DNA from 4 places in the Streptomyces sp. NPDC028308 genome. Region 3 is predicted to be linked to each of the others. Evidence: riboswitches for the same ligand, from Rfam matches in the RefSeq annotation. Region 3 holds a riboswitch; each other region holds the start of a gene.
The links. A riboswitch is a leader RNA that binds a small molecule or an ion and turns the genes downstream of it on or off. The one in region 3 is predicted to bind cyclic di-AMP.

Region 1: another riboswitch for cyclic di-AMP. It lies ahead of ACZ4VA_RS13095 (C40 family peptidase); the one in region 3 lies ahead of ACZ4VA_RS22565 (C40 family peptidase).
Region 2: another riboswitch for cyclic di-AMP. It lies ahead of ACZ4VA_RS32150 (M23 family metallopeptidase); the one in region 3 lies ahead of ACZ4VA_RS22565 (C40 family peptidase).
Region 4: another riboswitch for cyclic di-AMP. It lies ahead of ACZ4VA_RS08180 (M23 family metallopeptidase); the one in region 3 lies ahead of ACZ4VA_RS22565 (C40 family peptidase).

What each region holds. Positions count from the first base shown of each region.
Region 1 covers NZ_JBVHTO010000005.1:116,903-123,863, reverse strand. Annotated here, with positions in the region: gene ACZ4VA_RS13105 (ATP-dependent Clp protease proteolytic subunit) at 1-629, shown strand, start outside; gene ACZ4VA_RS13100 (hypothetical protein) at 637-945, shown strand; cyclic di-AMP (ydaO/yuaA leader) riboswitch at 1,313-1,477, shown strand; gene ACZ4VA_RS13095 (C40 family peptidase) at 1,481-1,954, shown strand; gene ACZ4VA_RS13090 (DUF6328 family protein) at 2,034-2,567, shown strand; gene ACZ4VA_RS13085 (ATP-binding protein) at 2,652-3,104, opposite strand; gene ACZ4VA_RS13080 (helix-turn-helix domain-containing protein) at 3,354-4,211, shown strand; gene ACZ4VA_RS13075 (DUF397 domain-containing protein) at 4,221-4,445, shown strand; gene ACZ4VA_RS13070 (8-amino-7-oxononanoate synthase) at 4,492-5,625, opposite strand; gene bioB (biotin synthase BioB) at 5,788-6,961, shown strand, end outside.
Region 2 covers NZ_JBVHTO010000015.1:20,116-27,076, forward strand. Annotated here, with positions in the region: gene ACZ4VA_RS32140 (PrsW family intramembrane metalloprotease) at 1-880, shown strand, start outside; gene ACZ4VA_RS32145 (aldo/keto reductase) at 1,136-2,080, opposite strand; gene ACZ4VA_RS32150 (M23 family metallopeptidase) at 2,137-3,186, opposite strand; cyclic di-AMP (ydaO/yuaA leader) riboswitch at 3,198-3,355, opposite strand; gene ACZ4VA_RS32155 (PP2C family protein-serine/threonine phosphatase) at 3,611-4,948, opposite strand; tRNA gene ACZ4VA_RS32160 (tRNA-Met) at 5,092-5,165, opposite strand; gene ACZ4VA_RS32165 (alginate lyase family protein) at 5,259-6,473, opposite strand; gene ACZ4VA_RS32170 (dihydrofolate reductase family protein) at 6,573-6,961, opposite strand, start outside.
Region 3 covers NZ_JBVHTO010000009.1:329,772-336,732, reverse strand. Annotated here, with positions in the region: gene ACZ4VA_RS22575 (M23 family metallopeptidase) at 1-1,281, shown strand, start outside; gene pcrA (DNA helicase PcrA) at 1,381-3,864, opposite strand; cyclic di-AMP (ydaO/yuaA leader) riboswitch at 4,353-4,510, shown strand; gene ACZ4VA_RS22565 (C40 family peptidase) at 4,518-5,675, shown strand; gene ACZ4VA_RS22560 (hypothetical protein) at 5,845-6,198, opposite strand; gene ACZ4VA_RS22555 (C40 family peptidase) at 6,743-6,961, shown strand, end outside.
Region 4 covers NZ_JBVHTO010000003.1:119,276-126,236, reverse strand. Annotated here, with positions in the region: gene ACZ4VA_RS08195 (bifunctional acetate--CoA ligase family protein/GNAT family N-acetyltransferase) at 1-1,123, opposite strand, end outside; gene ACZ4VA_RS08190 (HPr family phosphocarrier protein) at 1,329-1,610, shown strand; gene ACZ4VA_RS08185 (GntR family transcriptional regulator) at 1,875-2,570, opposite strand; gene ACZ4VA_RS08180 (M23 family metallopeptidase) at 2,756-3,520, opposite strand; cyclic di-AMP (ydaO/yuaA leader) riboswitch at 3,533-3,695, opposite strand; gene ACZ4VA_RS08175 (M16 family metallopeptidase) at 3,940-5,328, opposite strand; gene ACZ4VA_RS08170 (M16 family metallopeptidase) at 5,325-6,683, opposite strand.

The DNA.
Region 1 (6,961 bases), on a different contig from region 3:
AACCGTCCGCCCGCCACGTCCCGCCCGACCTCACCGGACGCCCCGGCGCGGGCTCCCGGACACCGGATCCCTACGCGAAGCTGCTCGACGAACGGATCGTGTTCCTCGGGACGCCGATCGACGACACGTCGGCGAACGACGTGACGGCTCAGTTCGTGCACCTCGAACACCGGGCGCCGGACCGGGACATCTCGCTCTACATCAACTCCCCCGGCGGCTCGTTCACCGCGATGACGGCGATCTACGACACGATGCGGCAGGTGTCCTGCGACGTGGAGACCGTCTGCCTGGGCCAGGCCGCGTCGACGGCCGCCGTGCTCCTCGCCGCGGGCACCCCGGGCAAGCGGCTCGCGCTGCCGGGCGCGCGTGTCCTCGTCCGCCAGCCGTCGGCCGCCGAGCCGGTGCGTGGGCAGGCGAGCGATCTGCTCATCCACGCGGCGGAGACGGCCCGCACCCGCGACACGCTGGAGGAGTTGCTCGCGCGGCACACGGGGCGGAGCCGGGAGCGGATCGCCGCCGACATCGAGCGGGACACGGTCCTGGACGCCCCGGCGGCGGTGGCGTACGGGCTGGTCGACCGGGTCGTGCCGCGCCACCGGTCCTCGCGCCCCGCGACCGGCGGAAGGTGAGGCGCCGATGCTGCCGCCCGAACTGCCTCCCCTGCCCGCGCTGACCCGCGCCGAGGCGGAGCTGATCGACCGTTACCTCGACGTCGTCGACCTGCTGGGCCGGATCAATCCGGCCCGCCCCGGGGACACCTACCGCGGCCTGCGGGCCGCCCAGGCGCTGGTCGTGAAAGCCGCCGCACTGCGGGACGCGCTCACTCTGATGCACCAGCGGGGCGAGAGCGAGGTCCACGCGCCGACCCTGGCCCAGGCCCTGCGGGTCCTGGACGGTGAGCGGCGAGCGGCCAGGGTCACCCTGCCGCCCCCGGCGGACAACTGACGCACCCCCATCCCGGGCCGGTCCCCGCCGCCGGCGCGCGGTGTCCGGCCCGGGACACAAACGCACCAAAAGGCGTACCCCCCAACGGCGTAGACGCGCCCCCTTTTTCCAGCCCTCCCGAGTTGCGCAACGCGCGTACACCAAGGGCGGAATGAGGCGTTCCGCCGCAGGTGCGCGCATGGTCGACACCCCCAACCCCCGTTCGAAATGGGGGGTGTCCACCCGAACGGGTGAGTGGTGAGTAACCCCACAAATCCCCGGTTCCGTTCGGATTTTCCGACATCCATGAGTGAAGATCCCTCCGACGACAAGCCCCCGCCGCAGCGGCGGGGCGGTCCGGGCGGACGCCGAGTCCTGCCGCCGCCCGGATGACCGGTCGACAGAAGTGGATCGGCAGGAGTGGAGGACCCAGCACGACGGGCCGCCGGAGCAATCCGCGTGGTCCTTGGGGTGAAGCCGCACACCGCGGCCGGGCAACTTCGCCAGCCCGAATCCGACAGGTCATCCTTCACAGGCGGCTGACGAAGGGTTGCGCATGACTGCGCTCAATCGTGTCCCGTCGCTGTGGACCCGGGCCGGTACGGCCTCGGCCCTCACCATCGCCGCCGTCGGCGGCAGCCTCGTGGTCCCCGGCGTCGCATCCGACGCCGCCGCGGCCTCGACGGCGACGAAGGCACTCCAGATCGCGGCCTCCAAGAAGGGTGCTCCGTACAAGTACGGCGCGACGGGGCCGCGCCGCTTCGACTGCTCCGGGCTCACGCTCTACTCGTACAAGAAGGCGGGCAAGAAGCTGCCTCGTACGGCCGCGGCGCAGTACAACAAGACCCATCACGTCTCCGCCTCGCACCGCAAGGCCGGAGACCTCGTGTTCTTCCACTCGGGCCGGAACGTCTACCACGTCGGCATCTACGCCGGGAAGGGACGGATCTGGCACTCGCCGAAGACCGGAGAGGTCGTGAAGCTCACGAAGATCTGGACGAAGAGCGTCTGGTACGGCCGGGTCGGCTGACCCGCCCGTAGAGGGCGGCGGCGGTCGCCGTCGCCCTCCGAGGGCGTGACCGGGGCCGGAAGCGGATACACGTCCGTCCATGGCCGACCGACACCCTCACTCCGCGCGGAACGAGACGTCCCTGGAGCGCGCGGACCGCAACTTCGCCGAACTGCTCCAGGAACTGCGCGTCGTCCAGACGGGCGTGCAGATCCTCTTCGCGTTCCTGCTGACCCTGGCGTTCACCCAGCGGTTCCCGTCGCTCGACACGGTGCAGCGCGCCACGTACGTCACCACGCTGCTCCTCGCCGTGCTGGCCGCCGCCCTGTTCGTCGCGCCGGCCGCCCTGCACCGGTCGCTGTTCCAGCAGAACGCCAAGGCCACCATCGTGCGGGTCTCCTCCGCTCTCGCCTCCGCAGGGCTGTGCGTCCTGACGCTGGCCTTCACCGGCTCCGTGCTGCTCGTCGTGGACGTCACGCTGGGGCGGGGGGCGGGAATCGCCGCGGCGGCGGGGACGCTGGCCGTCTGCGTGACGCTGTGGGGCGTCCTGCCCAGGCTCGTAAGGCGCTCTCTGAGGGCGAAGGGGGCCCCGGTGGGCAAACAGGGGCAGGACGGGCCGATGGGGCGCCGGTGACGGCCCTGAGGGCCCCGGCGGCGGGGAGCGTCTCCGGACGGGGCGCGCGACGCGTACGCGGGGACGGCGTGGCCGGGTGCCGCGTCAAGGTTCCTGTCCCGCCGTGACCGGCTGGGCCGGGAGGGACCAAGGGAGCTCGATCGCGACCGTCTTGCCGCCCTCCCGGGTGGGCCGCACGCTCATCTTTCCGCCGCACTCGGCGGTGAGCCAGCGGATGATCACGAGACCGCGGCCGTTGTCCTGCTGGACGGCCGCGGGCAGCCGCTTCGGGAAGCGCGGGTGGCTGTCGGTGACGCCGATGCGCAGCTGCTCGTCGCGGTCGAGCACGACGTCGACGGTGAAGGTCGGGGACTGCCCGAGGGTGTGCTGGACGGCGTTGGTGGCGAGTTCGGACACGATCAGGCGTACGGTCTCGGCGATGTCGGAGTCACCCGGCAGACCCCACTCGGCGAGCACGCCGGTGACGTAGTTCCGGGCCGCGGAGACCGAGGCGGGATCGCTCGGCAGAGTGACGGATGCTTCCTGGTGATCTGCCATGGCGACGTCGTCCCTTTCCCACGGGACCCGTAGTCCGACACGGAGCGGATGGTTCGAGTACGGTCCCGGACTGGTGCTTCGCGCCAGACTGCCATCACCGCACGCCTCACGGGCGCCATCCACCAAGATATGCATATATCTGTCGCTCGAAGCGGTGAACTCTGCGGCGAGCGAACCCATTTGGCCGGGTCCCGGGCTCATCCTCTACCGTCGCCGTGAACGCCGCTCACCGGGCGGAAGGAGACGGCCATGCGACACGGTCCAGCGGTGCGGCGCCGCAAGCTGGGCGCCGAACTGCGCGCCCTGCGCACCCGGGCGGGACTCACGAGCGGCGAGGCGGCCCGGCTCGTCGGGTGGCACCAGTCGAAGGTGAGCCGGATCGAGACCGGCACCAGCGGGGCGAAGCCGCCGGACGTGCGCCGGCTCCTCGACGCCTACGGCGTGCAGAACCCCGGGCTGCGGGAGCTGCTGATCGGGCTGGCGGGCTCCGAGGGCGGCGGGCGCGACCACTGGTGGCACGCCTACCGCGGTGTACTCCCGCCTGCGTACCGGGACTTCATCAGTCTGGAGTCGCAGGCCAGCACCATGCGCACGCTGGAGACGTCCGTCGTACCGGGCCTGCTGCAGACACCCGAGTACGCCCGAGCGGTCACCCGGGCGGCCGTGAAGGGGCTGGAGGACGGAAAGCTGAACACGCTCGTGGAGGTACGGCTGGCCCGTCAGGACGTGCTGTGTTCGAATGCGCCGCTGGAACTGAGCGCCGTGCTCGACGAGGCGGTGCTGCGGCGGACGGTCGGCGGACCTGCGGTGATGGAACGCCAACTGGAACGGCTGCTGGAGGCGGCGCACCTTCCTCACGTGCGCCTCCAGGTCCTCCCCTTCGCGACCGGAGCCCACATCGGAATCACCGGGCCTTTCGTAATCTTCTCATTTCCGAACACTTCTGATCTGGATGTGGTTGTTCTTGACCACATGACGAGTAGCCTCCATCTCGAACGGAAAGAAGACCTCCAGGCCTATACGGAGGCCTTCAACACCCTTCGGATCCACGCCCTTTCGCCCGAGGAGTCCGTGGATTACATCGCCGCGATACGTGACGGCGCGTGAGGAGTCTTCATGTCCGCACTGCCTCGGTACGTACCTTCCAGCACGTCCCTGCACGGCGTGCGCTGGCTGCGCAGCAGCCGGAGCACCGGGATGAACAACTGCGTGGAGACCGCGCGACCGGGACCGGGCCCCTGGGCCGGGCTGGTCGCCGTCCGCGACTCGAAGAACACCGCGGGGCCCGCCCTGCTCTTCGCCCCGGCCGCCTGGGAGGGGTTCATCGCCGCCCTGGGCTGAGCCCCGCACCACCCGCCTCGCCGTACCGGGCTGGTCCCCGGGGCGTTCACCGCGTCCGGCTGATCACCCGTACGGCGTGCTCGATCTGTCCCTCGGCGAGGTCCGCGCGGGCGGTCAGCCGCAGGCGCGAGACACCGTCCGGCACGGACGGCGGCCGGAAGCAGCCGACGGCGAGACCCGCCTCCCGGCAGCCGGCCGCCCACGCCACCGCCCGCTCCGGGGACGGCGCGCGCACCGACACCACCGCGGCGTCCGGCCGGACCGCCTCCAGGCCCTCGGCCGTCAGCCGGGTGTGCAGGGTGCCCGCCACCCGCCGTGCACGTGCCGCCCGCTCCGGTTCACGGCGCAGCAGCCGCAGCGCCGCCAGCGCCGCGCCCGCCGCGGCCGGTGCGAGGCCGGTGTCGAAGATGAAGGTCCGGGCCGCGTTGACCAGATGGTCGATCACCGCGGCCGGTCCGAGGACCGCGCCGCCCTGGCTGCCCAGCGACTTGGAGAGCGTGACGGTGACGACGACGTCGGGCGCGCCCGCCAGACCGGACGCCTCCGCGGCACCGCGCCCGCCCTCGCCGAGCACGCCGAGGCCGTGCGCGTCGTCGACGACGAGACCGGCCCCGTACTCCCGGCAGGCGGCGGCGAGTCCGGCCAGCGGTGCCGCGTCCCCGTCCACCGAGAAGACGGTGTCCGACACGACGACGGCCGGCCCCTCGTGGGTGCCGAGCGCCTTGCGGACCGCGTCCGGATCGCCGTGCGCGACGACCTGTGTCGTGCCGCGGGCCAGCCGGCAGCCGTCGATCAGCGAGGCGTGGTTGCCCGCGTCGGAGACGATCAGCGAGCCGTGCGGCGCGAGCGCCGTGACGGCCGCGAGGTTGGCGGCGTACCCCGATGAGAAGACGAGCGCGGACTCGAAGCCGCAGAAGTCGGCCAGCTCCCGCTCCAGTTCGCCGTGCAGCTCCGTCGTGCCGGTGACCAGCCGGGAGCCGGTGGCGCCGCCGCCCCAGCGCCGCGCGGCCTCGGCCGCCGCCTCCGTGATCTCCGGATGGCGGGCGAGGCCCAGGTAGTCGTTGCTCGCGAGGTCGAGGAGCGGGGAGTCGGCGGGGCGCGGGCGCAGGGTGCGGACGAGACCCGCCCGGCGGCGGTGCTCCGCCTGCTCGTCGATCCACGCGAACGGCGATGCGGCCATGCTGGCGCCTCCGGGCCCTGATGAGGTCGTTTTGTGGACAGTGCACAGACCCTAGCCGCCCGGCTCGCCGCCCAGGATGTGGCAATACCCACACCTCGAACGGTCTCTGTTGTGCAAACTCTCCTTGGCCCCGGGCGGTCGCATAGGCAAGGATCGGACCTCATGGACCTGCTGAACACGCTGGTGGACAAGGGGCTTCGGCGCGAGCTGCCGACCCGGGACGAAGCTCTGGCCGTGCTGGCCACGTCCGACGACGAGCTGCTCGACGTGGTGGCGGCGGCGGGCAAGGTGCGCCGTCACTGGTTCGGCCGACGGGTGAAACTCAACTATCTGGTCAACCTCAAGTCCGGTCTGTGTCCCGAGGACTGCTCCTACTGCTCGCAGCGGCTCGGTTCGAAGGCCGAGATCCTGAAGTACACCTGGCTCAAGCCCGACGAGGCCTCGCAGGCCGCGGCGGCGGGCCTGGCGGGCGGCGCCAAGCGCGTGTGCCTGGTGGCGAGCGGGCGCGGTCCGACGGACCGTGACGTGGACCGGGTCTCCGACACCATCAAGGCAATCAAGGACCAGAACGAGAGCGTCGAGGTGTGCGCCTGCCTGGGGCTGCTCTCCGACGGGCAGGCCGAGCGGCTGCGCGAGGCGGGCGCGGACGCCTACAACCACAACCTGAACACGTCCGAGGGGACGTACGGGGACATCACGACCACGCACACGTACGCCGACCGCGTGGACACGGTGCAGAAGGCGCACGCGGCGGGACTGTCCGCGTGCTCCGGCCTGATCGCGGGCATGGGCGAGAGCGACGAGGACCTGGTCGAGGTCGTCTACGCGCTGCGCGAGCTGGACCCCGACTCCGTTCCGGTGAACTTCCTGATCCCGTTCGAGGGCACCCCGCTCGCCAAGGAGTGGAACCTGAGCCCGCAGCGCTGCCTGCGCATCCTGGCGATGGTCCGCTTCGTCTGCCCCGACGTCGAGGTCCGGATCGCCGGCGGGCGCGAGGTCCACCTGCGCACGATGCAGCCGCTCGCGCTGCACCTGGCCAACTCGATCTTCCTCGGCGACTACCTCACCAGCGAGGGCCAGGCAGGCAAGGCCGACCTGGAGATGATCGCGGACGCCGGCTTCGAGGTGGAGGGTGCGGGCGAGGTCACGCTGCCCGAGCACCGCGCGCCGGCCGGCGGGTGCGGTTCCCGGGAGAGCGCGGGCTGCGGCTCGCACGAGGGCGCGGGCTGCGGGTCGCACGCCGAGGCGGGCTGCGGGTCGCACGAGGGCGGCGGTGGCGGCGGTGTCTGCGGGTCGGCCGCCGCGCCGCAGGCGAGCGAGGCGCGGACCGACCTCG
Region 2 (6,961 bases), on a different contig from region 3:
GGACTTCACCGGGATCGTCGACGGGGTCGTCATAGCCGGGGTGACCGCCACCGGCTTCGCCTTCACCGAGAACATCCTCTACCTCGGCAACGCCTTCGGCACCGACCAGCTCAACGGCGGCCGGGGCCTGGCGTCGGTGACCGCGGCAACCTTCTTCGTGCGCGTGGTGATGTCCCCGTTCGCGCACCCGCTGTTCACCGTCCTCACCGGCATCGGCTTCGGCATCGCCGCGCTGTCCGCGGACCGCCAGCGCCTGCGCCGGGTGCTGCTGCCGCTGTCCGGACTGCTGCTGGCCATGGGCATGCACGCGGTGTGGAACGGCTCCTCGTCCTTCGGCGAGTACGGCTTCTTCGCGGTCTACGCGGCCTTCATGGTCCCCGCGTTCGGCCTGCTCACCTGGCTGGTCATATGGACGCGCCAGCGGGAACTGCGCACCGTGCGCGCGGAGCTGCCCGCGTACGCCGTGGCGGGCTGGCTGACGGCGCCCGAGCCGTTCGTCCTGGGGTCCATGCGGGCGCGGCGTTTGGCTCGCGACTACGCCGCTCACCATTTCGGCAAGGCCGCCGCCCGGTCGGTCGCCGAGTACGAGTCCTACGCGACCTCGCTGGCGTTCCTGCGGCACCGCGGGCGCGCCGGCCGCGCGAGCGCCGACTTCGTCGTACGGGAGAGGGAGCTGCTGCACGAGCTGTGGCGGCGCCGGGAGGTAGCCCGGCCCTCCCTCGCGTACGCGGCCCGGGCGTCCGCCCCCGCGGTCGTACCGCCCTGGCCACCGCTGTACGCGCCGCCGCCCGTCCACCCGTACGCCGGCCCCCCGTCGGCGTACCCGGCGCCCCACCCGGGCCACGACCCCTACGGCGCGTACAACCCGTACCGCTCGTAGCGCGACCGGGGCGGAGCGACCGGCGGGACCTGTCTAGGGTCTGTCGTTTGGATCAGGCCGGCCGTGACGGACGGTTCGTCCCGGCCGACCCGAGCGGGGTCTGGTGCGTGCAGCTGCAAGGCGGAGGAGGGAGTCGAAGCGATGGGGGTCCCCCCGCTCGAGCGGAGCCGAGAGTGGGGGAGTCGGCGACCGACGACAACGCCGCAGATGTGCGTGCCAGACCCCGCGACACCGGCCTGATCCAAACGACAGGCCCTAGGCGGACGCCTGCGTCAGCGTGGCCAGCTCCGCGTCCGTCAGGGTCAGGTCGGCCACCCCGAGGAGCGCCGGGAGCTGCTCGACCGTCCGGGCGGAGGCGAGCGGCGCCGCCACCGTCGGCCGGTCGGCGAGCCAGGCCAGGGCGACCGTGGCCTGCGGGACGCCCCGGGACCCGGCGATCTCGTCGAGCGCGGCCAGCACCCGCGTCCCGCGCTCGGTCTCCAGGTGCTTGCCCGCGCCGGCGGCCCGCGCCGAGTCGACCGTCGTACCCGGGCGGTACTTGCCGGTGAGGAAGCCGGAGGCCAGGGCGTAGTACGGGACGGCGGCGAGGCCGGAGCGGGAGGCGATCTCCTGGAGCGGGCCCTCGTAGGTGCGGCGGGAGACGAGGTTGTAGTGCGGCTGGACGGCGACGTAGCGGACCAGGCCCTCGCGGTCGGAGAACTCCAGGGACTCCTGGAGCCGTTCGGGCGAGATGTTGGAGGCCGCGACGGCGCGCACCTTGCCGGCCCGCACCAGTTCGTCGAGCGTGCCGATGATGTCCTCGACGGGGACCGAGGGGTCGTCGTAGTGCGTGTAGTACAGGTCGATGTAGTCCGTGCCCAGCCGGCGCAGCGAGGCGTCGGCGGCGGCCCTGAGGGTGTCGGGCGCCAGCCCCTTGTACGCGGGGTGCGCGCCGGCCTTGGTCGCGAGGACGATGTCGGAACGGTTGCCGCGCGCGGCGAACCACCGGCCGATGACGGTCTCCGACTCGCCGCCCTCGTTGCCGGGAGCCCACGAGGAGTAGGTGTCCGCGGTGTCCACGAAGTTGCCGCCGGCCGCCGCGTAGGCGTCCAGCACGGCGAAGGACTGCGCCTCGTCGGCGGTCCAGCCGAAGACGTTGCCGCCGAGGGCGAGCGGGAAGACCTCGAGGTCTGACGGGCCGAGCTTGCGGAGAGAAGTCATGGACGATTTCAACATCGTCCGCGGTACCGCCTATTCCGCGAGCCCGGCCGGCGGACCTACGGGTTGAGGCCCTTGCTCTGCAGCCACGCCATCGGGTCGATGCCGGTGGCGGCGCCGCCCGCGTGGACCTCCATGTGCAGGTGCGGCCCGGTCACGTTGCCGGTCGCGCCCACCCGTCCGATGACGTCACCGGTGGCGACCTTCTGGCCCACGCTGACGCTGATGGACGACTGGTGGCAGAACCAGACCTCGGTGCCGTCCTCCAGGGTGAGGATGGTGCGGTAGCCGTACGAACCGGCCCAGCCCGCCTCGGTGATGGTTCCGGTGTGCACGGCCTTGATCAGCGTGCCGGTGGGCGCCGCGAAGTCGAGGCCGGTGTGGTAGCCGGAGGACCACATGGAGCCGGAGTCACCGAAGCGCGAGGTGAGCGTGTACGAGGAGGTCGGCAGCGCGTAGCTCTTGGCGAGCTCCGCGAGGCGCTCCGCCTCGGCCTTCTCCTTGGCCTCCTGCTCCGCCTTCTTCTTGGCGGCGGCGGCCTTGGCCTCGGCCTCGTCCTGGGTCTTGGCGGCTTCCTCGGCGGCCTTCTTCACGGCGGCGGCCTGAGCCGCCTCGGCGGCCTTGAGGTCGACCTGGTCCTGCTGCGACTCGGCCTGCTGCATGATGCGGGCGCGCAGGGCCTCGCCCGCGTCGGTGGTGCCTCGCGCGGTGTCCGAGTTGGTCAGTCCCGCGGTGGTGAGCGGGGTGGCCGAGCCCTTCGGTGCGCCGGCGTCGGAGCCGTCCGATATCAGGCCCTTGGCCGAGTCGGCGACCGATGACAGGTCGGGCATCGAGATGGACACCGGCGGCTTGCCGCTCTGCGCGGTGGCCATGCCGCCCGCGCCGACGGCGGCGATGACGCCTACGCCGAGGACGGTGGAGCTGCGGGCGAGTCCTCCGCCGCGCTGCTTGGAGACGCGGTGCCGGCCACGGACGGGACGGACGGAATCCTCGGTGGGATTCCACTCCTCCCAGGGGCCCTCGTCGTTGCCGCGGCCGTAGCCGAAGGTGTTGCTCTGCTGGTCACTCGGCGCGAACGAGGTTGACTGGGCAGGCCGGTTGGACGCCACGTGGGCGCGCTCCTTTCCTTCCTTCTCGCCTACCGGGTTAGCTGACGGGTTCGGAGCAGGAAGGTCTCCTACGCGCGTCGACCAGGGTGCACCGCACCGCGGAAGACGCTCGATTCACCCCAAGTTGGTGGTTCCCCGGTTCCCTTGCGGGATTCGGCGCGTGCGCACGGAGCCATCTCTTGTGACGGCTGGGACGACCGCGCTGCGTTATCGAACGTTAATAGACTCGGGTCCCGTATTCCAAGCTGTTCCGACTGATCATTAACGTCTTCGTCACGGACTTACGGGTCACGGGCGGTGAAAACCGGGCGAGTTGACCCTGCGGGCTAAACCTCATTTTCGCTGACGGTTCGTCAGTTGTTATGCGCAGCGGTGCTACTCGATCACTCGCGGTGACCTCGGCCCCTTCTCCCGCCCCGGTGACTCACGGCCGCCGTACGGCCAGCAGCGCCAGATCGTCCGTCGTCCCGTCTCCCGTGTGCCGGTGCACGTCCTTGATGAGGGTGTCGAGCAGCGCGTCCGGGTCGCGGAAGACCCGTCCCGCGAGACGGGCCGCGGGGTCGTAGAAGCGGCCCTCCGGGTCGCGCGCCTCCGACAGCCCGTCCGTGTAGACGAGGAGCGTCGCCCCGCCCGGGAACGGCACCACGGCGGCACGGTCGGGCCAGGTGCCCAGCTCGCCCATCCCGAGCGGCAGCGCGGAGTCCGGCCCCTCCAGCGTGCGCAGGGTGCCGTCCGCGTGCAGGAGCAGCGGCGGGGGATGGCCGCGGTTGACGACGCGCACGAAGCCGTCCCCGTGCGGGACCTCCGCGAGAACGGCGGTGGTGAACCCCTCGAAGGCGTCCAGCCCGTCGCGCCGCGTCCCCTCGCGCGCCAGCGCCCGTTCCAGCCGCTGGGCGACCGCCTCCAGCGTCGGCTCGTGCTCGGCCGCCTCACGGAACGCCCCGATGACGACGGCGACGGCCGTCACCGCGCCCATTCCCTTGCCCCGCACGTCCCCGACGACCAGCCGCACCCCGTACGGGGAGTCCTGCACCGCGTACAGGTCGCCGCCGATGAACGCGTCGGCCTGCGCCGCCTCGTAGCGCGCCGCCACCTCCAGCCCGCCGATCCGTTCCTCCGGGCGCGGCACCACGGCGCGCTGGGCGGCCTCGGCGATCTCGCGGGCGGAGGCGAGCCGCCGGTCGGTGCGGCGGACGAGCATGTTGATGAGCACGGCGAGGACGGTGACGGTCGCCACGGTGACCAGCTCGGTGACCGCCTCCGCGTGCGCGACGATGCCGAGGTCGACGTGCACGGCGAGGACGGCGGCGACCGTGGCGAGGCCGGTGAGGACCGTGCCGCGCAGCGAGAGCAGCGGCGCGGCGACCAGGGGCGCGGCCGTGAAGAAGGGGGCGGCCGTGAACTGCGACGGGGTGAGGTAGTCGTAGAGGACCCCGGCGACGATCAGCAGCGCGGGCAGGGCGCGCACCACGGTGCGCGCGTACGAGATCCGGCGGGCGGGCCGCTCCGGGGCGGGCGGTGACGGGACGCCCAGTCCGGGATCGGGCACCGGATCGCCGGGCAGCCGTCCCCCGGCCCGTTCGCGCCCTCCGGGAAGCGGTTTCCGGCCGCCGTCCACGAGGCCCGCTCCGAGGTCCGGCCCGCCGCCGGGCACGCGGTCACGGGGGTCTGGCGCGGCCCGGTCGTCGGCGTCGGAGAACCGGCCGCCGGCCCCGCCGGACCCCGGTTCCTCCGGCCGTCGCGCGCCACCTCGCTGCCCCACCCGTCCAGGCTTCCCGCCACGGGGGCGGGCGGCGACCGGTGTGGACCGACCGGATGACACCGATGGGAGCGCCGGCGGGCCCGGCCCGGGAAACGACTCAGGGCCGGAACTCGATGATCCGAGTTCCGGCCCTGGGCCTTCAGTAGCGGGGACAGGATTTGAACCTGCGACCTCTGGGTTATGAGCCCAGCGAGCTACCGAGCTGCTCCACCCCGCGTCGTTGAGACCAGTGTACGCCATCGGCGGGGGCGCGGACGCACGCCTGCACCCGGCCACCCCCGCGACCTGCGAATTCGGCTCCTGCCGGGGGTCAGGCGGCCGGGTTCCCGGCGTGGGTCAGGGTCTCCCAGGACACGAACAGATCGTCCGTTCCGGCGGGCCGGGTCCGTTCGACGAGCTTGCGGGCGGCCGGGACGCGGACGTCGAGCCGGCCCTCCAGGTGGTTGAGGGCGACCTCCATGTCGGGCCCCATGTCGCGGTCGACCTTGCCGCCGCACAGCCAGCCGGGCGGCGTCTCGCCCAGCTGGTAGCGGGCGTGGAAGGTGAGCGCCGCGCGCAGCCGGTCCTCGACCTCGCGGTACAGGTCGACGCCCTGGTGCCAGGCGGTCTCGGCGATGTGGGCGGTGGCGGCGAGCGCGTACCCCACGTGCTTGAAGTTGCGGCAGGTCTCCTGCGCGACCCCGTCCGTGTAGCGCTTCTGCCCGAACCAGTACGTCGTCATCTTCTGCGGGGTGTCCACCGTGCCGCCCGCCGGGGCCATCGGCAGCTGCCCGTCCTGACGCAGGTAGAAGTAGGCGGGGACGCGCTGCCGGAAGCGCGCGAGCGCGGCGTCGAAGGCCCGGTGGTCGTCGAGGAAGACGGCGATGCCGATGGCGGCGTCGGTCATGACGAGGTCCCAGTTGCCGTTGAAGTCCGGGACCGGCTTGGTGACTTCGGGCTGGTACACCGTCCGCAGCATGCGCCGGAACCGCTCGACGCCCGCCGCCGGCCAGTGGGCCTTCGTGTGCCGCACGATCTCCCCGGCGCGGGCCCAGGTCGATCCCGCCCAGGCGGTCTGCAGTCCGGCGTTGGCCTCGGTGTGCCGCCGCACCCGGTCCGACCAGGCGTCCATGATCTCGATCGCCTTGGCCGCGTGCTCCGGCCGGCCGGTGACGCTCCACAACAGGGCCTGGGTGTACGCCGCGATGGCGTCCTCGCGCTCCTCGACGCAGCCGCGCCCGGCCCGGGTGTCGGGCGGGCACGCCACGGTCGCGTACGGCTTGGCCTGCCACTTGTACGACCCGTAGCGGCTGTCCCGCATGCCGAGGAACGCGCTCACCCACGGCTGCTCGCCCTGGTCCACGTGCCGCCGCACGTTGTCCAGCTGCTCCCGGCTGACCAGCACTCCGGGGTGCTCGAACGCCCCGTCCTCGGGCCGCGCCCGCACCGCCGAGCGCGCGTGCGAGGACGTCCCGCAGGACGCCAACAGCCCCATCAGCAGCGGTGCGAGCAGCACCGCCGTCACCCGCCGCCCCACTGAACGCATCGCCTCGACCTCCGGGTCCGCCGCATCGACTCCCTCGCAGCCTGACCCCTCGGCCGCCCGCCCGCAGGATGGCTTAGCCCGTCCGGCAGGCGGCCCCGGTCACGCGGCGGGCGGCAGCAGGTGCCGGTTGGGCGCCTTGGCCGCCTCCTCGTACTCCGGCAGTACGACGACGTCGGCGCCGCCCGCCGTCAGGACCCCGCTGCCGTCGGCACCGGCGACGAACGTGTCGGGCTCCCGCCAGGCGGTGACGACGCGCCGCACCCCGGCGTCGAGGATCAGCCGGGCGCAGGGCGCGGGCCGGGACGCGCGGCGGGCGCAGGGCTCCAGGCTGCTGTAGACGGTGGCGGTGGCCAGGCGCGGGTCCGCCGGGTCGGTCCTGGCGAGGGCGGCCTCCTCGGCGTGCTCCACCGGGTCGCCCTGGCGCGAGTACCCGCGGGAGATCTCGGTGCCGTCCGCCGCGACGACGACCGCGCCGACGCTGAAGGCGG
Region 3 (6,961 bases):
GGGACGACTTACGACCCGTACGCCGGGCAGCACCAGGCCGCGTACGACACCGGCGGTTACGAGACGAACGCCTGGGGCACCGACTACCAGCAACTCGCCGGTATCCCGCCGCAGTCGCAGGGCCACGACGGCACCGGACAGTGGGACGCGACCGCCTGGAACCAGGCCGAGCACGTCAACCCGCTGGACCAGGGCGACCAGACGCAGCAGTGGGGCACGCAGGTGCTCGACACGGGTGCGTACGACGCCACGCAGTGGAACTCCGACGGCGGCCAGGACACGTACGAGGCGTACGACCAGGCCGCTTCGCCGTCCGAGACGTACGAACAGCCGGCGGCCCAGCCCTTCGACCAGCTGCCGACGGCCACGTTCGAGCAGGTTTCCTTCGACCAACCCGAGCACGGACAGGCCGAGTTCGACACGGCCGACGACGAGGACGGCCCGGCTACGGGGTCGTTGCTGCTCGACGGTGTCGAGGAACTCGTCGCCGCGCCGGCCGCGGTCGTCCCGGGTGCGCGATCGGCTTCGCGCACCGGAAGCCGATCCCGGCGCCGAGCCCCGGCCAAACGTTCCGCCCTGCTGACGGTGGCCGTTCCCTCGGCGTGCGTGATGGGGGTCGCGGGCATCGCCGCCGCCTCCGTCGTGAGCGTGAGCGCGGACGACAACGGCACGGAGACGACGGCCGCGGCGCCGGAGAAGGCATCCGTGAAGCCGTCCGCCGCCAACAACAAGCTGGACACCCAGCTCGCCAACCTCTCCGCGGACGCCGACGACTTCGCCGACCGCGCCAGCCGGACGCAGGAACGCATCGACCTGAAGGCCGAGCAGGAGGCGGAGAAGAAGAAGGCGGCGGAGGAGGCGGCCCGCAAGGAGCGGCTGCGCCCCAAGTTCGCCCTGCCGGTCGCGCAGAAGGGCCTCAGCGCCTATTACGGGCAGTCCGGCATCAACTGGATGTCCGTGCACACCGGCATCGACTTCCCCGTCTCCTACGGGACGACGGTGATGGCCGCGACCGACGGCACCGTGCGCACGCAGTGGAACAGCGCCTACGGCAACATGGCGATCGTGACCGCCAAGGACGGTACGGAGACGTGGTACTGCCACCTCTCGACGTACAAGGTCGCCTCGGGGACCACCGTGAAGGCCGGCGACCCGATCGCGTTCTCCGGGAACTCCGGCAACTCGACCGGCCCGCACCTGCACTTCGAGGTCCGTCCGGCGGGCGGCTCGGCGATCGACCCGCTGCCGTGGCTCCGCAGCCACGGCATCGACCCGACCTGATCGCCCACTCCGCCCGGGACGGCAACTCGTCTCTGAATCGCGGTCGTTGTCCGGCCCGCCCGTCAACCGCGGGCGAGCCGTGTCCCGTTCAGCCTCGCGTCAGAGCTTCTCGACCGGCGCGTACCGCAGCAGCAGCCGCTTCGGCTTCGGTTCGCCGAAGTCGACCGTCGCCTCCGCGTTGGCGCCCGTGCCCTTCACGCCGACGACCGTGCCGAGGCCGAACTGGTCGTGCGTGACCCGGTCACCGACGGCCAGCGAGACCACCGGCTTCTCGGCGACACCGCGGCGCGTCGCGAAGCCGGACGCGCCCGAGGCCGCGGACCGCGAGCGCGACGAGGAGAGCGACGCCGCCACCCCCGAGACCGGCCCCGAGGACACCGGTCCCATGGAACCCGTGCGCTTCCACTCCAGATGCGCGTCCGGGATCTCCTCCAGGAAGCGCGACGGCGGGTTGTACGACGGCTGGCCCCAGGCGCTGCGCATGGAGGACCGCGTCAGATACAGCCGCTCCCGCGCGCGGGTGATGCCGACGTACGCCAGGCGCCGCTCCTCCTCCAGCTCCTTGGTCTGGCCGAGTGCGCGCATGTGCGGGAAGACGCCGTCCTCCATGCCCGTGAGGAAGACGACCGGGAATTCGAGGCCCTTGGCGGTGTGCAGGGTCATCAGGGTGATGACGCCGTTGCCGTCCTCCTCGTCGGGGATCTGGTCGGAGTCGGCGACGAGCGCGACCCGCTCCAGGAACTCGGAGAGGCTGCCCGCGGCCTCGCCCTCACCGGCCTCCTGCTCGAACTCCAGGGCGACGGCGGCGAGTTCCTGGAGGTTCTCGATGCGGGTCTCGTCCTGCGGGTCGGTCGAGGCCTGCAACTCGGCCAGGTAGCCGGTGCGTTCGAGGACGGCCTCCAGGACGGTGGCCGGACCGGCGCCGGACTCGACGACCGTCCGCAGGTCCTCCATCAGCGTGTTGAACCGCTTGACGGCGTTCGTCGAGCGGGCCGCCATGCCGTACGCCTCGTCGACGCGGCGCAGCGCCTGCGGGAAGCTGATCTTCTCCCGCTGGGCGAGGGCGTCGATCATGGCTTCCGCCCGGTCGCCGATGCCGCGCTTGGGCACGTTCATGATGCGGCGCAGCGGGACGGAGTCCTCCGGGTTCGACAGCACGCGCAGATACGCGAGGACGTCCCGGACCTCCTTGCGCTCATAGAACCGGACGCCGCCGACGACCTTGTACGGCAGGCCGACGCGGATGAAGACCTCTTCGAAGACACGGGACTGGGCGTTCGTACGGTAGAAGACGGCGACGTCTCCCGCCTTGGCGTCGCCCGCGTCGGTGAGGCGGTCTATCTCGTCGGCGACGAACTGTGCCTCGTCGTGCTCCGTGTCGGCGACGTAGCCGGTGATGCGTGCGCCGGCGCCGGCGTTGGTCCACAGGTTCTTCGGGCGGCGGCTCTCGTTGCGCTCGATGACGGCGTTGGCGGCGCTCAGGATCGTCTGCGTGGAGCGGTAGTTCTGCTCCAGGAGGATCGTCGTCGCGTCCGGGTAGTCCTCCTCGAACTGGAGGATGTTGCGGATCGTCGCGCCGCGGAAGGCGTAGATCGACTGGTCGGCGTCACCGACGACGCACAGCTCGGCGGGCCCGAGGTCGCCCTCGGCGGGCGGCACGTCCACGGGGTGCTCGGCGGTGCCGACGAGCTCGCGGACGAGGGCGTACTGGGCGTGGTTCGTGTCCTGGTACTCGTCGACCAGCACGTGCCGGAAGCGGCGGTGGTAGTGCTCGGCGACGTCGGGGAAGGCGCGGAGCAGATTGACCGTCGTCATGATCAGGTCGTCGAAGTCGAGGGCGTTGGCCTCGCGCAGCCGCGACTGGTACATGGCGTAGGCCTGGGCGAGGGTCTTCTCGAAGCCGTCGGCGGCCTGGGCGGCGAAGTCCTCCTCGTCGATCAGCTCGTTCTTCAGGTTGCTGATCTTGGCACTGAAGGACTTCGGCGGGAAGCGCTTCGGGTCGAGGTCCAGGTCGCGGCAGACCAGGGCCATGAGGCGCTTGGAATCGGCGGCGTCGTAGATCGAGAACGAGGAGGTGAAGCCGAGCCTCTTCGACTCGCGGCGCAGGATGCGGACGCAGGCGCTGTGGAAGGTCATCACCCACATCGCGTTGGCCCGCGGGCCGACGAGCTGCTCGACGCGCTCCTTCATCTCGCCCGCGGCCTTGTTCGTGAAGGTGATCGCGAGGATCTGGCCGGGGTGCACATGGCGCTCGCCCAGCAGGTACGCGATGCGGTGCGTGAGCACGCGGGTCTTGCCCGATCCGGCGCCTGCCACGATGAGCAGCGGGGAACCGGCGTGCACCACGGCCGCCCGCTGGTTCTCGTTCAGCCCGTCCAGCAGCGCCGCCGGGTCCACCGCGGGGCGCGCGGCGCCGTCGCGGTAGTACGCGTCCCTGCTCGGGGGCGCGTCGAAGCGGCCGCCGAACAGGTCGTCCGGGAGGTGCTCCGGCGTCCCGTCCTCGGGCGGCGGCGGGGGCTCTTCCTCGTGGGCCCCGGAGGGCTTGAGGTCCGCCAGGAAGCTGTCGTCAAAGAGGCTGCTCATCGCCTTCCGAGTCTAGGCCGCCCCACTGACACCCCGCGGCCACCTCGGGAACTCCGCCGCATTCCGGGACCGGCCCGCCGGTCACCGCCGCCCCGCTCCCCTCGTAGGCGCATCGCCCCCGCACCACTCGCCAGGCCCGCCGTCTTCCCGTACCCGGGCCGCCGCTTCGCCCCGTCGGGCAGCGTGCCGCTCCGTCCGGTGCCGCCCCCGCCGCCCGGCCGCTCTCGCCGTCCGGAACCACCCCGTCACCTGGGGTGACGGCCGGACGAGACGCACACCACGTCCGCCGAGGAAGGCGCACATGTCAGGACAATCAGCCGGAAAACGATCCGCGACGGCGGCGCGACCCGGTCCCCGCGAAAAAGGTCACGAAAACGTATCGGGCATATCGAACATCAACCTTCACAGAAGCCACACGCGTTGGCTAGCGTGCCGGTCAGGCCGCCCGACCCAACCGGCGAACGACGCCGGGCCGCGCGGCCTCCGCCGAGTCCGGCGCGCCCACGCGGCAACCGGAGCCGGGGACCCACCGACCTTGGGGTGAATCGGTCCGACCGCCTTGTCGGGCGCGGACCGTAGGGCAACCCTTCCGAACCACCCGCCCGAACCCGACAGCTAACTCGGTAGGCGGATCGTGGAAGGAGTCGCCTCTCTTGGCGTCGCATCGCAAATGGCGTCCTGCGGGAACGCGCGTAGCGGGTGTCCGGGCCCCGGGCCTCGCCACGGCGGCCCTCACGTCCGTGGCCCTGCTCTCGCAGACGGCGAACGCCGCGCCCTCGGCCGAACCCAGGCCGAGTCTCGAGGAAGTCCAGAAGAAGGTGGACGACCTCTACCACCAGGCCGAGACGGCCACCCAGAAGTACAACGCGGCCAAGGAGAAGAGCTCCAAGCAGCGCCAGCGCGTCGACACCCTGCTGGACGACGTGGCCAAGCGCACCGAGAAGCTCAACACGGCGCGCGAGGAGCTGGGTTCGTACGCCGCCGCCCAGTACCGCACCGGGGCCGCAGCCCCCGACACCGCGACCCTCCTGCTGGCGGACGACCCGCAGGACTACTTCGACCAGACCCAGCTCATGGGCCGTCTGACCAGCCGCCAGAAGGTGGCGGTGGACGACTACGTCACCGAGCAGGCGGCGACGGCGAAGAAGCGGGCGGAGGCCTCCGAGAGCCTGGAGAAGCTGACCACCTCGCAGCGGACGCTCAAGTCGACCAAGGCCGAGGTGCAGCGGAAGCTCGCCGACGCCCGCGGACTGCTCTCGAAGCTCACCGCCGAGGAGAAGGCGCGGCTCGCGGCGATCGAGGAGAAGAAGCGCGAGGAGGCCGACCGCAAGGCCGAGGAACTGGCCAGGCAGCAGGCCGCGCAGGAGGAGCGGAGCCGCGAGGAGACCGCCCAGCAGGACCAGGGCGACTCGGACGCCGGCGCGGGCGGCACGGCGGAGGACCCGGCGTACGCCACCACGGCCGACAAGGCCATCGCCTTCGCGCGGGCCCAGGTCGGCAAGCCGTACGTGTGGGGCGCGACCGGCCCGGACTCCTACGACTGCTCCGGTCTCACCCAGGCCGCCTGGAAGGCCGCGGGCGTCTCCCTGCCGCGCACCACCTGGGACCAGGTCGACGCGGGCACCACGGTCCCGCTCTCCGACATCAAGCCCGGTGACCTGGTCTTCTTCTACGACGACATCAGCCACGTCGGCCTGTACATCGGCAACGGCATGATGATCCACGCCCCGAAGCCGGGCGCGTACGTCCGCGAGGAGTCGATCTACTACGACGGCACCTCGTCGATCCACAGCGTGGTGCGCCCCGCGTAGGGGACGCCACCACGCCGGCACCCCCTCGCGTTCGTGTCCGGTACGGCCCCCGGGTCGCACCGGACACGGCCGCCGGGCCTGCCGATGACCATGGGGTCACGCCGGGCGCGGCCGTCGGGCCGGTCGGGCCGGTCGGGCCGGTCGCCCAGGGTTCCCCGGGCGGGCGCCGTCAGGTCCAGAGCACCGCGATGAAGATGTTCGCGACGGTCAGCAGGCCGACCGCGGCGAAGGCGCCCTTGTCGACCTTCTCCTCGTCGCGCTTCACGTAGACGAGCCCGAGGATCACGATCAGCAGGGCCAGCTTCACGCCGAGCTTGACGTTGTCGAGCGAGTTGTCGTCGGCTTGGTTGAGACCGACCAGCACGACTCCGGTGACCAGCATGGTGAGCGCGCCGTGCAGCATCGCGGGGACGAAGCGGGCCGTGCCCTGGCCCATCGCCTTCATCTGGGTGAGGAAGCCGCCGAGGAGCGCGGCGATGCCGATGATGTGCAGGCCGACGAAGAGATGGATGAGTACGTCCATGCGCCGGAGCCTAATCGGGGCCCCGCCGGCCGCCTCCACCAGCCCTCCCTCCGGCTCCGGTAGCCGTCTCCAGCGACCCGCTTCCGGCTCCGGCAGCCGTCCGGCCCCCCGGTCGGTCGCACCCCACGGGACCCACCCGCCGCAGTGTTCACCTCCGTCTCGGCGGTCACGCGACACCTCTCACGACCGCCCAGTGGGCTCATAGCACCAGGGTCTCGGGCCCCGTCGGAAAATCCCCGCTTCGGTCAGCACTCAGCGTCAAGCCGACGCCCACGGACCGGGAGCGCGGTCACATCCGGTCACCCGGCGGACCTCTCCCGCCACTTCCGCACATGGCGTCACCGGCCGCTCACGCTCAGGTTTAGCGTCCTCCCCCAGGTGACCGGCTCTCCACCGCCGCCCGGGCCAGGGGCGGCAACCGGTCGCTTCCGCCGAAAGGTCCGGCGGCGCCCCGCTCCCCCTGTGCGGGCCGTCGCCGGACGCGTCGCCGTGCCCCGCCGGGCGGCCGTGCGGAACGAGTCTTCGCGAAAGGATGTGTGCCCTCGTGGCATCGCACCGCAAGCCCAGACAACGCTCGCTCGGCGGTCAGACGGCCCGCACCGCCGCCACCCTCGCCCTCGCGGGCGCGACGACGGCCACCGCCTTCGAGGGGACGGGACACGCCGAACCGCAGCTCTCCCCGGCGCAGGTCAAGGCCAAGGTCGACAAGCTGTACCAGGAGGCGGAGGTCGCCACCGAGAAGTACAACGGGGCGAAGGAGAAG
Region 4 (6,961 bases), on a different contig from region 3:
GGCCGGCGCGCGGCATCTCCGGCGCGAGGGAGGCGTTGAGGCGCACCCGGGGGGAGGTGTTGATGACCCCGAAGGCGTTGGGCCCGATGATGCGCATGCCGTACGTACGGGCCTGGCGGACCAGCTCGCGCTGGCGCTCGCGTCCCTCGGGACCGCTCTCCGCGTATCCGGCGGAGACCACGACGAGTCCCTGCACGCCGTGCACACCGCACTCGGCGACGATCTCGGGCACCTGTTCCACGGGGACGGCGACGACCGCCAGGTCGACGGGCTCGGCGATCTCCCGGACGGAGCGGTGGGCCGGGACGCCGGCCAGCTCCTTCTCCTCGAACGCCCGGTTCACCGCGTACAGGCGGCCGGTGAAGCCGGCGTCGCGCAGGTTGTCCAGGACGCTGCGGCCGACTCCCCCGGGGGTGCGGCCCGCTCCGATCACGGCCACCGAGCCCGGCGCGAGCAGCCGCTGCACGGACCGCGCCTCGGCCCGCTGCTCCCGCGCCCACTGGACGGCGCGTGAGCGGTCCGTCGGCTCCAGGTCGAACTCCAGCCGGACGACGCCGTCCTCGAAGCTGCGCTTCTGCTGGTAGCCGGCGTCCGTGAACACCTTGATCATCTTGCTGTTGGCCGGCAGCACCTCGGCGGCGAACCTGCGGATGCCGCGCTCCCTGGCCACCGCCGCGATGTGTTCGAGGAGGGCCGAGGCGACGCCGCGCCCCTGGTGGGCGTCCTGGACGAGGAAGGCGACCTCGGCCTCGTCGGAGACGGGGGGCGCCTGTCCGCCGTCGGGGCCGGCGGGCGCCGGGTGGGAGGAGGCGGGCAGTCCGTCGGGGGTGATGCGGTCGTAGCGCACGGTGGCGATGAACTCGCCGCCGACGGTGGCCGCGAGTCCCACGCGGTCCACGAAGTCGTGGTGCGTGAAGCGGCGGACGTCCTTGGCGGACAGGCGCGGGTAGGGCGCGAAGAAGCGATAGTACTTCGACTCGTCCGAGACCTGCTCGTAGAAGCTGACCAGCCGCTCGGCGTCGTCGACCGTGATGGGCCGGATGCGCGCGGTGCCGCCGTCGCGCAGCACCACGTCGGCCTCCCAGTGGGCGGGGTACTCGTGCCGGTCCGACGACGTCTGCATGGGGCCCAGCGTACGGCGCGGGTCCGACACCGTCGCGGCGCAGGCCCGGGCGCGCGACACCCCTTGAGGGCAGGTCCGGCGGCGGCTTCGGGGGGCATCCTGGAGGCGGAGTCCGCCCGGGTCCCGTTCGCGGGCCGCCGGGACACGCTCCACCGTATGGGACACTGGTCTAGACAACCCTGAAACACTCGAAGGGCAGCATCACATGGCTGAGCGCCGCGTCAACGTCGGCTGGGCCGAGGGCCTCCACGCCCGCCCCGCCTCCATCTTCGTCCGGGCGGCCACGGCCTCCGGCGTCCCCGTGACGATCGCCAAGGCGGACGGCGACCCCGTCAACGCCGCGTCGATGCTCGCGGTCCTCGGCCTCGGCGCCCAGGGCGGCGAGGAGATCGTCCTGGCCTCCGACGCCGAGGGTGCGGACGCCGCGCTCGACCGTCTGGCCAAGCTGGTCTCCGAGGGTCTCGACGAGCTTCCCGAGACCGTCTGACCCCGCGGACACCCCGCATGCGGCGAAGCCGCGTCGAACCCGGACCGGGCCGACGCGGCTTCGCCGTTTTCCATGCCCGGACGGAAGCCCCCGCCTCCGTCCGGGTCTTTTCCGTGCACCGCCCCCGACCATTTTCCGCTCCCGGCCCGAACACGGCGTCCGGAGCATGCGGAAAAAGCGCCCCCGTGAATTACCGGCGCACGGAAAAGAAGGCAGCGGAAATACTCCCCCGCCACATATCCCTCTTTGTATACGGCGCTTCTGTTAATGCCGCAGGCCCGACGTGTTTACGGGATGTTGCGAAGTCCTCACACGGTCCGCGAGGTCGCCCCGGCCAGGCGAGCGGAAGCGGTGCGCGGAGCCGGCGCGCTCGGTGTGCAGCGCGGTGATGGCGCGCGCCCGCTCACTGTCCCCGCGTGCGACGGCGTCCACGATGCCGCCGTGCTCGGCCCAGGACTCCGCGGGACTGGCAGGGGCGTCCACCGCGTACATCCAGGCGATCTTGTGCCGCAGCTGGGCGAGCGTCGACGTGAGCGCGGGGCTTCCGGACGCCTGCGCGAGCGTCTCGTGGAACCAGACCCCCAGGGACCGCAGATCCTCGCTGTGGCCCCTCCTGGCCCGCTCCTGCCCCAGCCTGACCAGTCCGCGCAGCACCTTGAGGTGGGCCTCGGTGCGGCGCTGCGCGGCCCGCGCGGCGCCCAGCGGCTCCAGCAGCATCCGCATCTCCAGGAGGTCGGCCGCCTCCTGCTCGGTGGGCTCGGCCACGCACGCGCCCGCGTGCCGCCGGGTGACGACGAAGCCCTCGGCCTCCAGGGTGCGCAGCGCCTCGCGCACCGGGACGCGCGAGACGCCGTAGCGGCGGGCGAGCAGTTCCTCGGTGAGCCGGCCGCCGCGCTCGTAGACACCCGCGACGATGTCGTCACGGATCGCCGTGCATACCGAGTGCGCCGGAATGCGCATGAGCGGACCTCCGCCTTAATCATCGCGAAACGCCGTCGATTGACGCCCATTCAGTGACTCTATTGCAGCGGGACGGAATTTCCGACGGCGGACCGGAATCCATGGCTATTTTTTGGACAGAGGGCCGTTCGAAACGACGAAGGCCCCGGCTCACGGAGCCGGGGCCTTCGGAAGTCGTACGGGTGTCAGAGGCTGACGCCGTGCGAGCGCAGATACGAGACGGGGTCGAGGTCCGAGCCGTACTCGGCCGTCGTACGGGCCTCGAAGTGGAGGTGGGGTCCGGTGGTGTTGCCGGTGGACCCGGAGAGGGCTATCTGCTGTCCCGGGGTGACCGTCTGCCCCTCGGTGACGCTGATGGACGACAGGTGGCCGTACATGGTGTACGTGCCGTCGTGCATCTTGATGACGACCTGGTTGCCGTAGGCACCGCCCCAGCCGGTCGTGACGACGGTGCCCGCGCCGACGGCGTGGACGACGGTGCCCGACGCGGCGTGGAAGTCGACGCCGGTGTGGCTGCCGGAGGACCAGAGGCTGCCACCGGTCTTGTAGCCGGTGGAGACGTAGGAGCCTGCGATCGGCGCGACGAAGGTGTTGAGGAGCTTGCGCTCGGCGGCGCGGGCGGCGCGCGCCTTGGCCGCGCGCTCCTCCTTCACCTCGGCCAGAGCGCGCTGCCGCGCGGCCTCCTCGGCCTTCTTCAGCGCCGCGGCCTCTTCGGCGGCGTGCTGCTGGGCGGCGGCCTGCGCGTCGATCTGCTCGGCGACCGTGTCGCCGATCGTGATGGCCTGGGTGAGCCCGGTCTGCTGGACGGCGGTGTCCGCGGCGAACGCCGGGGCGGCCAGGGTTCCGATGACACCGGTGGTGGTGAGAGCCGCCACGCCCGCCGCACTCTTGGTGGTCCGCGTGATCCGGCTCGGACGACGATGCTTCCCGGTGGCACGGGTGAACGCCATGAAGGGGCTGGTCCTTTCCTTCCCTCTCGCCTACCGGGTTAGCTGACGGGTTCGGAGCAGGAAGGTCTCCTACGGGCCTCCTCCGCGAGGAAGGACGCCCGATTCACCCCAGGGACTGCGATGGGTCCCCGGCTCCCCTGGCTCGCGCCGTACGGGGACTCGGCGATGACTGTCCGGTGCCGCGGACGCGGCGCACTGCCTGACGAACAGCCGGATTGACGCTAAGGGGGGCGTCTTTCGATCGACAAACGGATCGCGGTTTTTGTAGTGCATGCCACAGGGCAGAAGGGCAACCACCTAGCAATACGGACATATTGAGGACGAAGTCGGGTAAGCGCGCGCGAAACCCCGGATGGACCACGGGTAAACGCGAGAACCCCGGCGACCTCTCGGTCACCGGGGTCCTTGTCCGCACGGTCCTACTCGGCTCGTACGACGCTGACTTCACCGATCCCGAGCGCCCTCACGGGCTCCGCGATCTGCGCGGCGTCGCCCACCAGGACGGTCACCAGCCGGTCCACCGGGAAGGCGTTCACGACCGCGGCGGTGGCCTCCACCGTGCCCGTGGCGGCGAGCTGCTGATAGAGGGTCGCCTGGTAGTCGTCCGGGAGGTGTTGCTCGACCTGGTCCGCGAGCGTGCTCGCGACCGCCGCCGCCGTCTCGAACTTGAGCGGGGCGACCCCCACGAGGTTCTGCACGGCCACATCGCGCTCCGCGTCCGTCAGGCCCTCCGCGGCGAGCGTGCGCAGGACCTTCCAGAGGTCGTCCAGGGCGGGACCCGTGTTGGGCGTGTCGATGGAGCCGCTGATGGCGAGCATCGCGGCACCCGAGCCGTCCGGGGCCGAGCGCAGCACCTGGCCGAACGCCCGCACTCCGTAGGTGTAGCCCTTCTCCTCGCGCAGGACGCGGTCCAGGCGCGAGGTGAGCGTGCCGCCGAGGCAGTAGGTGCCGAGCACCTGGGCGGGCCACACGCGGTCGTGACGGTCGGCTCCGACGCGGCCGATGAGCAGCTGCGTCTGCACGGCACCGGGGCGGTCGACGATGATCACGCGGCCCCGGTCGTCCGCGGTCACCGGCGGCACCGGGCGCGGCTCGGCCGACGAGCCGGTCCACGCACCGAGGGTGTCCGCGAGCAGCGCGTCCAGGTCGATCCCGGTGAGGTCGCCGACGATGACGGCGGTGCCGGTGGCGGGGCGGACGTGCTTCTCGTAGAAGGCGCGTACGGCCGCCGCGTCGATCTTCTCGACCGTCGCCTCGCTGCCCTGGCGCGGACGCGACATGCGCGAGGTGGCCGGGAACAGCTCCTTGGAGAGCTCCTTGGCGGCACGGCGGGCCGGGTTGGCGGCCTCGTGAGGGATCTCGTCCAGCCGGTTGCGCACCAGCCGCTCGATCTCGCTGTCCGCGAACGCCGGTGCCCGCAGCGCGTCGGAGAGCAGCCCGAGCGCCTTCTCCAGCCGGGAGACCGGGACTTCGAGGGACAGGCGGACGCCCGGGTGGTCGGCGTGCGAGTCGAGGGTGGCGCCGCAGCGCTCCAGCTCGGCGGCGAACTCCTCGGCGGAGTGCTTGTCGGTGCCCTCGGAGAACGCGCGCGCCATGATCGTGGCGACACCGTCGAGGCCCGCGGGCTCGGCCTCCAGGGGCGCGTCGACGAACACCTCGACGGCGACGACCTGCTGGCCGGGGCGGTGGCAGCGCAACAGCGTCAGGCCGTTGTCGAGCGTGCCGCGCTCGGGCGCCGGGAACGCCCACGGCTTGGCCTCGCCGGCCTGGGGCTGCGGGTGGAACTCCATGGTCGCGAGCTCGGTCACTTGGCCGACTCCTCGTCCTCGTCGGTGGCTTCGGCGGCCTGCGCCTCTTCGGCGGCGACGGGCTCGTAGACGAGCACCGCGCGGTTGTCGGGGCGCAGCCGGGCCTTGGCGACCTCCTGCACCTCCTGGGGGGTGACGGCGAGCACCCGCTGCACGGCGGTCAGGGCCAGCTGCGGGTCGCCGAACAGGACGGCGTAGCGGCACAGTTCGTCGGCGCGGCCGGCGACCGTGCTGAGCCGGTCCAGCCACTCGCGCTCCAACTGGGCCTGGGCGCGCTCCATCTCCTCGGCCGTGGGGCCCTCCTCGGCGAACCGGGCGAGCTCCTCGTCCACGGCCGCCTCGATGACCGGCACCTCGACGTCGCCGGACGTCTTCACGTCGAGCCAGCCCAGGGAGGGTGCCCCGGCGAGCCGCAGCAGGCCGAACCCGGCGGCGACGGCGGTACGGTCCCGGCGTACGAGCCGGTTGTAGAGGCGGGACGACTCGCCGCCGCCGAGGACGGTCAGCGCCACGTCGGCCGCGTCACACGCGCGTGTGCCGTCCTCCGGGAGGCGGTAGGCGGCCATCAGCGCGCGGGCCGGGACCTCCTCCTCGACTACCTCGCGCAGCTGCTCGCCGATGATGTCCGGCAGGGAGCCGTCGCGCGGTGCGGGCTTGCCGTCGTGCCCGGCGATGGAACCGAAGTACTTCTCGATCCAGACGAGCGTCTGCTCCGGGTCGATGTCCCCGACGACCGACAGCACCGCGTTGTTGGGCGCGTAGTAGGTGCGGAAGAACGCGCGGGCGTCCTCCAGGGTGGCCGCGTCCAGGTCCGCCATCGACCCGATCGGGGTGTGGTGGTAGGGGTGGCCCTCCGGGTACGCGAGGGCGGTCAGCTTCTCGAACGCGGTGCCGTAGGGCACGTTGTCGTAGCGCTGCCTGCGCTCGTTCTTGACGACGTCCCGCTGGTTCTCCATGGACTCCTCGTCCAGCGCGGCGAGGAGCGAGCCCATGCGGTCGGCCTCCAGCCAGAGGGCGAGCTCCAGCTGGTGGGCGGGCATGGTCTCGAAGTAGTTGGTGCGCTCGAAGCTCGTCGTGCCGTTCAGCGAGCCGCCCGCGCCCTGGACGAGCTCGAAGTGCCCGTTGCCCTTCACCTGGCCGGAGCCCTGGAACATCAGGTGCTCGAAGAGGTGGGCGAGGCCGGTACGGCCCTTGACCTCGTGGCGCGAGCCGACGTCGTACCAGAGGCACACCGCCGCGACCGGGGTCAGGTGGTCCTCGGAGAGCACCACGCGCAGGCCGTTGGCCAGGCGGTGCTCGGTCGCTGTCAGGCCGCCGGAGCCTGCCTCAGCTGTGGCCGTGTGACCCATGGGCATGTACGTCCCTTCGATCGCGGAAAACTGCAGAATTCCTGCCGGTCCTGCCACTGTATGCAAGCGCGCAGACGCCTGGCGAAGTTCCCGCACCTCGTACGCCCACAGCGAGACTTCCGTGACCCGCAGGCGGACCGGTGTGCGAGCCGAAGCCGCCGGTCGCCGCGGCGGACCCGGGCCGGGACGGACGGAGCGGTCCGGGACGGGACGGGAAGGTCCCGGCCGGTCGAGGGCGAGGGTCCGGAGACGCGAACGGGCGGGCCGGCGAGGGCAGGCCGGGA